One region of the Caulobacter sp. Root1472 genome, then DNA from elsewhere that is predicted to be linked to it. Evidence: riboswitches for the same ligand, from Rfam matches in the RefSeq annotation. Region 1 holds a riboswitch; the other holds the start of a gene.
The links. A riboswitch is a leader RNA that binds a small molecule or an ion and turns the genes downstream of it on or off. The one in region 1 is predicted to bind cobalamin.

Region 2: another riboswitch for cobalamin. It lies ahead of ASD47_RS00930 (TonB-dependent siderophore receptor); the one in region 1 lies ahead of metE (5-methyltetrahydropteroyltriglutamate--homocysteine S-methyltransferase).

The regions. Positions count from the first base shown of each region.
Region 1 is NZ_LMFX01000023.1:68,982-73,169, reverse strand. Features, by position in the region: gene ASD47_RS15300 (hypothetical protein) at 1-114, opposite strand, end outside; gene ASD47_RS15295 (HAMP domain-containing sensor histidine kinase) at 350-1,969, opposite strand; cobalamin riboswitch at 2,152-2,382, shown strand; gene metE (5-methyltetrahydropteroyltriglutamate--homocysteine S-methyltransferase) at 2,502-4,188, shown strand, end outside.
Region 2 is NZ_LMFX01000001.1:196,605-200,792, forward strand. Features, by position in the region: gene cobD (threonine-phosphate decarboxylase CobD) at 1-707, opposite strand, end outside; gene ASD47_RS00930 (TonB-dependent siderophore receptor) at 710-2,629, opposite strand; cobalamin riboswitch at 2,738-2,940, opposite strand; gene cobU (bifunctional adenosylcobinamide kinase/adenosylcobinamide-phosphate guanylyltransferase) at 2,990-3,505, shown strand.

The sequences.
Region 1 (4,188 bases):
GGGCGTGATCAGGACGACCTGGAGAGGCGGCGGCTGATCGTAGGCGGGCATGTCCCGCGCGGCGTAATGCAGGAGACAGGCGAGCAGAACGGCGTGCAGCAGGGCGGAAGCCACGAACCCGGCGACGCGCCAAGTTCCGTCCCGGCCCGCTTGGCCTCCTCGCGTCATGTTCCCGCGCCCCCACCCGACGCGCGTACTCCGCTGGAAGTTGCAGGCCGAAGTATGGCCCGTTCATGGCCCCACCGGAGCGCGGCCGGGTGACGATGCGACCGCAGACGCCGCGCTCATGTCGATCCCGGATCTTCGCGCCGCGGCTGTCCGGAGCGGCCGCGAAAATGGAACGAAAGCCCTAAGCCGACCTTAAGCGCCGGAGCCGCGGCGTCGCCGGCCCGGTCGCCTCGACCTCGGCCTTGGGAACCGGGACCGTGATCTCGACCGTGAAACGGCTGCCCTGGCCTAAGGTGCTCTCGACCCCGATTTCGCCCTGCATCAAGGTGACGATCTGCCGGCTGATGCTCAGCCCCAGGCCCGTGCCCTCGTTTCGGTCCGCCGCGTCGCCCGCCTGCTCGAACGGACGGAAGACGCCGTCCAGCTGGTCCGGCGCGATCCCGACACCGGTGTCGTCGACGGCGAAACGCAGGCGCGCGGTTTCCCCCATGGCTTCGACGAGACTGACCCGCAGGTCGACCCGACCGCTGGCGGTGAACTTGATCGCATTGCCCAGCAGGTTGATCAGGATCTGCCGAACCCGCTTTTCATCCGCCTCGACTCGCCGCGGGACGTCCGGATCCAAGCCGACGGCGAAGTCCAGGCCTTTGTCACGCGCCGGCAACCGGAACATCTCGCCCGCGCCCGCGACGCAATCATGCAGGTCGAAGGGCGCGACCAGCAGCTCGAACTTGCCGGCCTCGATCTTGGCCACGTCCAGGATGTCGCTGATCACGGCCAGCAGGTGCTCGCCGCTGGCCTGCACCGTCTTGACCGCCGCGCGCTGCTTGGCGTCCAGCGCGGTGCGCTCCAGCCAGTAGGCGTAGCCGATGATGGCGTTGAGCGGCGTGCGCAGTTCGTGGCTCATATTGCCGAGGAATCGCGACTTGGCGCTGCTGGCGGCCTGGGCGGCGGCGTGGGCCTCGGCCAGCCGGCCGGCCTCCTCCGCTTGACGACGCCTCCGGGCCTCGTAGTCGCCGCGCATGTGCAGGAAGCGCCAGACCAGGAAGCCCGCCGACAGCACCAGCCAGAGCCCGAGGATGACAAGGTAGAACTGCTCGGTCGAAAGGTACGATCCTTCGAAGGTCAAGTCGTCGACCAAGATCGCCAGATGGCCGACCTTGGCGCCGCTGGTGGAGATGGCCACGGAACGGACCGTCTCGAGGTTCGGCGCGGCCTCGGCGGTCGAAAGGCCGTGGCTGGCCACCCACCATTCCTCCGGCGCCAGCTGGTTCAGCGGCAGGCGCACTTCGTTACGGCCCTGGACGACAGGGATGTCCATCGCCAAGGGCATCTGCTCGCCCTTCAGTTTTGCCTGTACGGCCGCATTCGGCGAGGTCTTCACGACCAGCCTCAGGCGGTCGCCCTGCCCCTGGTAGGAAAAGCGCAGGACGATGGTCTGGAAGCGCGAGAGGTCCAGGCCGTCGGTCTGGCCCCCGACGTCCAGCGCCAGACCGTAGCCGCAATAGGGATAGGCCGCGTCCTGGCGGATGTCGCACGACCAGGACAGGGGCTTGCGCGGATCGACGGAGACGATGGTGCGCCCGCCGTTTTCAGCGTCGGAATAGCCGTAGGTCGCGAACCGGCCCGACTGTGAGGACAGGACCAGGGTCTGGCTGGTGATGGCGCTCTTGCCCAGCACAGCGGCGAACGACACGGCCACCAGCAGGAAGATCGCGGCTTCCAGGCGCAGATCACCGTAACCCCGCCACGGCTTGCGAGCGCCTTGGGCGGCGACGCCGAGATCCGTTGGTTGCCGCAAGACGCCCTCCCCTTCCCCGCGCTCGCAAGGAAGCCCACACACCAAAGGGCAGCCTTAGGGGAAGCATCGTTTCCCGCAGGTTTAAGGATCGCCGGGTGCGACATTTTGTTAGGGCGGCGCCGGCCCCTCGAAATCACATAAAGATATCCTTATGTCCCTCTTGACGCCGGGCGGGAACGCGCGCCTTCTGGGCGGGTCGTGGTCTGCGGGCGTTCGCGCGTCCGCAGCTAAGAGGGAAGTCGGTGAGGGTCTTGAAAGCCCGAATCCGGCGCTGCCCCCGCAACTGTGAGCGGCGAGCCGCTGTCCGATACGTGTCACTGACGCGCCGAGCTGGATCGGTGGCGTGTCGGGAAGGCCAGGACAGGGGCGCTGACCCGTGAGCCAGGAGACCTGCCCCGACAGATAACGTCCTCCGGCGGGGTGTCCGGTCTGGTCGCATGCCAAGGCGTGACCGGACCCCATGGCCCGTGCGCGTCCCCTCGCGCGCGTCCCGACCCGCCTCCGCCATCACACCGGCAGAGGCTTTTCGAACATGACCGTCACCGTCGCCACCCTGGGCTTTCCCCGCATCGGACCGCACCGCGAACTGAAGTTCGCGCTTGAGAACCATTGGGCGGGCAAGACCAACGCCCAGGCGCTGCTCGCCACGGCCGCCGCCCTGCGCGCCGGCGCCTGGACCCGCCAGGCCGCCCTCGGCGTGGTCCATGTGCCCAGCAACGACTTCTCGCTCTACGACCATGTGCTGGACACCAGCGTCATGGTCGGGGCCATTCCGGCGATCTACGGCTGGACAGGCGGCCCGACCGACACCGCCGGCTACTTCACCATGGCGCGCGGCGCGCAAGGCGGCGCGACCGAGGCGGCCTGCGCCCACGGTCACGCGCATCACCAGGGTTCCGGCTTGCCGGCCCTGGAGATGACCAAGTGGTTCGACACCAACTACCATTACCTGGCCCCGGAGGTGTCGCGCGACCAGGCCTTCGCCCTGACCTCCACCAAGCCGATCGACGAGTTCCTGGAGGCCCGGGCGCTGGGCGTCCACACCCGCCCGGTGCTGCTGGGCCCGGTCACCTTCCTCAAGCTGGCCAAGACCAGGGACGAGGACTTCTCGCCGCTGTCGCTGCTGTCGGCCCTGGTCCCGGTCTATGCCGAGATCCTGGTCCGGCTCCAGCAGGCCGGCGCCGACTGGGTGCAGATGGACGAGCCCTGCCTGGCGCTGGATCTGACCGACTTCGAGCGCGGCGAGCTGCGCCGCGCCTATGGCGCCCTGACCCATGCCGCGCCCGGCCTGCGCCTGATGCTGACCAGCTATTTCGGCGCCTATGGCGACAACCTGGCCACGGCGGTGAACCTGCCGGTCGACGGCGTCCACGTCGATCTGGCGCGCGCGCCAGAAGAGCTCGACGCGGTCCTGGCCCTGGCGCCCGAAAGCCTGGTGCTGTCGCTGGGGGTGATCGACGGCCGCAACGTCTGGCGGGCCGACCTGCCGGCCCTGCTCGATCGCCTGGACCCGATCGTCTCGCGGCGCGGCGGCGACCGGGTGATCCTGGCGCCGTCCTGCTCGCTGCTGCACGCGCCGATCGACCTGGACCTGGAGACGGCGATCGATCCGGAGGTCCGCCAGTGGCTGGCGTTCGGCGTCCAGAAGATCGAGGAGCTGGTGGTGCTGGCCACGGCGCTGAACCGGGGCCGGGCCGCGGTGGCGTCCCAACTGGCCGCCAGCGCGGAGGCGGCAAAGGCGCGGCGCGCCTCGCCCAGGATCCACGACGCGGCGGTGGCCGCGCGCCTGGCCGCCACCACGCCGGACATGGCCCGGCGCCGCTCGCCGTTCGGCCGTCGGCAAGCGGTGCAGATCGCGCGCCTGGACCTGCCGGCCTTCCCCACCACCACCATCGGCTCGTTCCCCCAGACCGAGGCGGTGCGCCAGGCGCGCTCGGCCCACGGCAAGGGCCAGCTGAGCGACGTGGACTACACGGCGTTCCTGCGCGCCGAGACCGCCCGCACTGTCGCCTGGCAGGCCGAGATCGGGCTGGACGTGCTGGTCCACGGCGAGTTCGAGCGCAACGACATGGTGCAGTATTTCGGCGAGCAGCTGTCGGGCTTCGCCTTCACCCGCCACGGCTGGGTGCAGTCCTACGGCTCGCGCTGCGTGCGGCCGCCGATCCTGTTCGGCGACGTCTCGCGCCCGGCCCCGATGACCGTGGACTGGTGGGCCTACG
Region 2 (4,188 bases), on a different contig from region 1:
TAGGCCGTCAGGCCGGCGGCGATCGCCGGACCCGAGACGGGCCAGTCGCCCAGCGCCCGGCGGACGCGGGTCGCCAGGGCCGGCTCGGCGACCAGGAAGCCCAGCCGCGCGCCCGCCAGGCCGTAGAACTTGCCGAACGAGCGCAGGACCATCAGCCCTTCGTGGCCGGTCGCGCCGGCCAGGACGGCGACCGAGCGCGGCGGATCGAGGTCGGCGAACGCCTCGTCCACCAGCAACGGTCCGTCGGCCAGGTTGAGGACCTGGTCGGCCGACAGGACGCGGCCGGTGGGGTTGTCCGGATTGACCAGCACCCGCAGGTCGGCCGCCGTCTCGTCCAGGTCGACGATCCGGGCGCCCGCCGCCCGCCAGGCGTCGGCGTGGCCGCCATAGGTCCGGGCCGGGATCGCCACGCACCGCGCGGTCAGCAGGCGGGGCAGAAGGCGGATCAACGCCTCGCTGCCCGCCGCCGCGACGACCCGGGCCGGATCCTCGACGCCGAACGCCGCGGCCGCGATCCGCTCCAGTCTCCGCAAGGACTCCGGATCAGGAAGGCGCGACCAGGTTTCGGGGTCAAGGGCCGGGATCGGGTAGGGGCGCGGATTGATCCCCGTCGACAGGTCCAGCCATGGCGTCGGCGCATTCGGCCAGGCCGCACACGCCGCCCCAAGGCGTCCGCCGTGGCCGAGGAAGGCCGCCGGCGTGGTCACGGCTAGAACCGCGCCCGAACGCCAGCGAAGGCGCCGCGGCCCAGGGTCCCGTAGCCGTAGAGGGTCTCGTAGTGCTGGTCGAACAGGTTCTCGACCCGGCCGTACAGCTCGAACGTCTCGTTGATCGGATAGGCGATCCGTACGTCGGTCAGGACATAGCTCTTCAGCCGCCGGGTGTTGGACGGGTTGTCGAAGCTGTGGCCAACATACTGCATCGTCACCCCGCCGGTCAGGCCGTTGGCGAAGCTGAGTTCGGCGTCCGCCGAGGCGGTCTCGCCGGCCCGGCGCGCCAGGTCCTTGCCGTAGTTCGGGCCGGCCGACCTATTGACCGCGTCCATGTTGGTGTAGTTGGCCGACAGGGTCAGCCGGGTATTAACCTCGAAGCTGCCTTCCACCTCGACGCCGTCGGCCTGGGTCTTGGCCGTGTTGGCGTAACCGCCGTAGTTGGGCGGGGTGTTATTGGACAGGAAGTCGATCTGGTTCTTGGTGTCGCGGTTGAAATAGGTGATCGCGCCGCGCAGGCGGCCGTCCAGCAGGCTGTGCTCGACGCTGAGGTCCCAGCTCTTGGCGGCCTCCGGCTTCAGGTCGATGTTCCCGTAGTCGCTGTACAGCTGGTACAGCGACGGGGCCTTGAAGCCCTCGCCATAGTTGGCGCGGAAGACGGTGGTTCCGCCGTTCGGGCTCCAGGTCGCGCCGGCCTGGTAGGTGGTGGCCCCGCCGAAGGTGTCGTGGTCGTCGTGGCGAACGCCGCCGGTCAGGGTCAGGCCCTCGACCGGCTTGGCCTGCAGTTGGCCATAGACGCTGTCCATGCCGGTGGCGTGGCGATCGACGTCTGGGCTGAACGACGGCGAGGCGGTGCGGAACCAGGTGCGCTCGGTCTCGGCGCCAAACACCGCGCGCCAGACGGGATTGATCGTCCAGGTGCCCTGGTATTCTAGGCTGTTGTCCGTGCCGCGCGAGTCGAAGGTCTTGGGCGCGCTCAGGGTGGGGTCGTAGTTGTCGCGGTCGGTCTGGGTGTAGGCGTAGCCGATGCGGCTGCTGAGGGCGCCATCGAAGTTGGACAGGCGCGTCCCGACATAGCCGACCAGCTCCCTGGTCTTGCCATAGTCGGCGGTGTCGCCCAGCGCATAGGGCGGGGCCGGGAGCGAGCTGTCGTATTCGTTGCGGCCCCGGGCATAGGACAGGCGGGCGTCGAGAGCGGCCCAGTCGGTGACGTTCAGGTCCAGGCGGCCGCTGACGGCGGCGTTGCGGTAGCCGTCCTTCTCCTGGCCGCCCATGGCCTTGTCGAAGTTGGAGACGCCGGCGGTGGTGTAGGACCCGGCCGCCAGACGCCACCCGCCCCAGGCGCCGCCGGCCCCGACCCCGACCCGGGCGTAGGCCGTGGCGCGCGACCCGCCCTCGACCGTGGCGTCACCCGACAGCGGCCCGTCGGGGGTCTTGGTGATCATGCTGACCACGCCGCCGATGGCCTGGCTGCCCCACAGGGTCGATTGCGGGCCCCGCAGCACCTCGATGCGGTCGACGTCGCCGGCCAGCAGGGTGGCGAAGTTGTAGCCGCCGCCGGTCGCCGACGGATCGTTGAGCTTGACGCCGTCGATCAGCACGGCGGTCTGGTCGCTCTCGGCGCCGCGGATGCGCACCTGGGTCGAACCGCCGACGCCGCCGTTGCGGGTGACGCTGACGCCGGGGGTGCGCGACAGCAGGTCGGAGACCACCACCGCCTGGCGCTGGCGCAGGGTCTGCGCGGTGATCACGGTCATGCTGACCGGGACCTCCGACAGCTTGTCGGCGGCGCGGCCGGCGGTGACGACCACCTGGTCGACAGCGTTGGTTTCGTCGAGGGGCTCGGCGGCCAGGACCTGGCTGGGCAGGACCAAGGCAGGCAGGGCGGCCACCAGGGCCAGGATGGAAATCGGGCGCATGTTCAAGTCCTCCGTGCGCGGCAACGAAGGCAGGCCCGGGGATCCGGACCGGCCTGACGATGTCGCCTCGGGGGAAAGAACCCCATCGTACGGCGCACCCCGGCCGGACGAAGGACGACCGCGACGGGCAGGTCTCCTGGCTCGCGGGTCAAGGCCGGTGCGCGTCGCCTTCCCAATCGTTCTCTTGAAGAGGACGGTCAGTGGCGTAGTGACGCGCGGGCTCGCCGCTTACAGTTGCGGGGGCAGCCCGGGTTTCGCACCCGAGTTCCCTTTTCATCCTCTTTCGAGGAACCTGTCGCGAGAGCTGCACTATATGTTGCGTCGCACACGGTCAATCTGGCTGGAGATCTGGAGCACATCTTGCCGTTTACCCTCGTCTTGGGCGGAGCCCGATCCGGCAAGAGCGCCTTCGCCCAGGCGGCGGCGGAGGCTCTAGCCTCTGAAACCGAAGGCCGGCTGGTCATGATCGCCACGGCCCAGGCCTTCGATTCGGAGATGGCCGAGCGCATCGCGCGCCACCGGAAGGACCGGGGTCCGGCCTGGACGACGTTGGAGGCGTCGCTCGATATCGCAGGTGCGTTGGCGCCGCTGGGCGCGAAGGACATCGTCGTGGTCGACTGCCTGACGCTGTGGCTGTCGAACCTGATGCTGGCCGAACGCGACGTGGCGACGGCGGCCGCCGGGCTGGTCGAGGCGGCCGGACGGTTTCCGGGAACGCTGTGGTTGGTCTCCAACGAGGTCGGGTTCGGCATCGTGCCGGACAACACCCTGGCTCGGCGATTTCGCGACGAGGCGGGCCGCCTGCACCAGGCCCTGGCCCAGGCCGCCGACGCGGTGACCCTGGTCGTCGCCGGGCTGACTCTGCGCCTGAAATAGGTGTTGAGACGGGGATAGACGGCGCTCCATCCCCGTCGCGGACGCAAAGAACATCAACGATCTCAACGCCCTGAAAAATAATCAGCGTCACAAGTCCTCGGAGCTCAAACCCGTCTCATACTGATCTCGTCTCCATCGCGGGGGAGGGCTCTTGGTACCGGCTCAAGCAGGCGATGGGGATGGAACCGAGCGGGGCCGCCTGGGCCTGGCGATCGGACCGCGGCGGGCGGCGGGGCTCAGAAGGCTCCAAGGCTTGTCGGGGGGCGATGGCGGGACAGGCGGGTTGACGGGGCTGGGAGTTCAAACCGGCCTGTTCCAGGATCAGTCGGAGTCGCCGACGGCCCCTTCCGGGCGACTTTGATCCTGCCCGCCTGAGGGGAAACGTCGATCGGGATGAAACAAGCCCTCAATCGCCGTCCCTTGAGACAAACGGTTTCGCGGAGCGGTCAGGTCTAGCCGAAACGCACACTCGCGCCTCCCCACCCCTCCTTTCGGGAGATCCCGAAAGGCGACGAAGCCGTGCGTCCTAGATCCTCCCCCTGTGGGGAGGTGTCGGCGAAGCCGACGGTGGGGGGAGTGATGGGGTTATGGCCGCGACCCAGATCGAGCATCCTACGACTCCCCCCACCGATCGCTGCGCGATCGCCTCCCACACAGGGGGAGGGACGGAAGCGCTTGAAGTT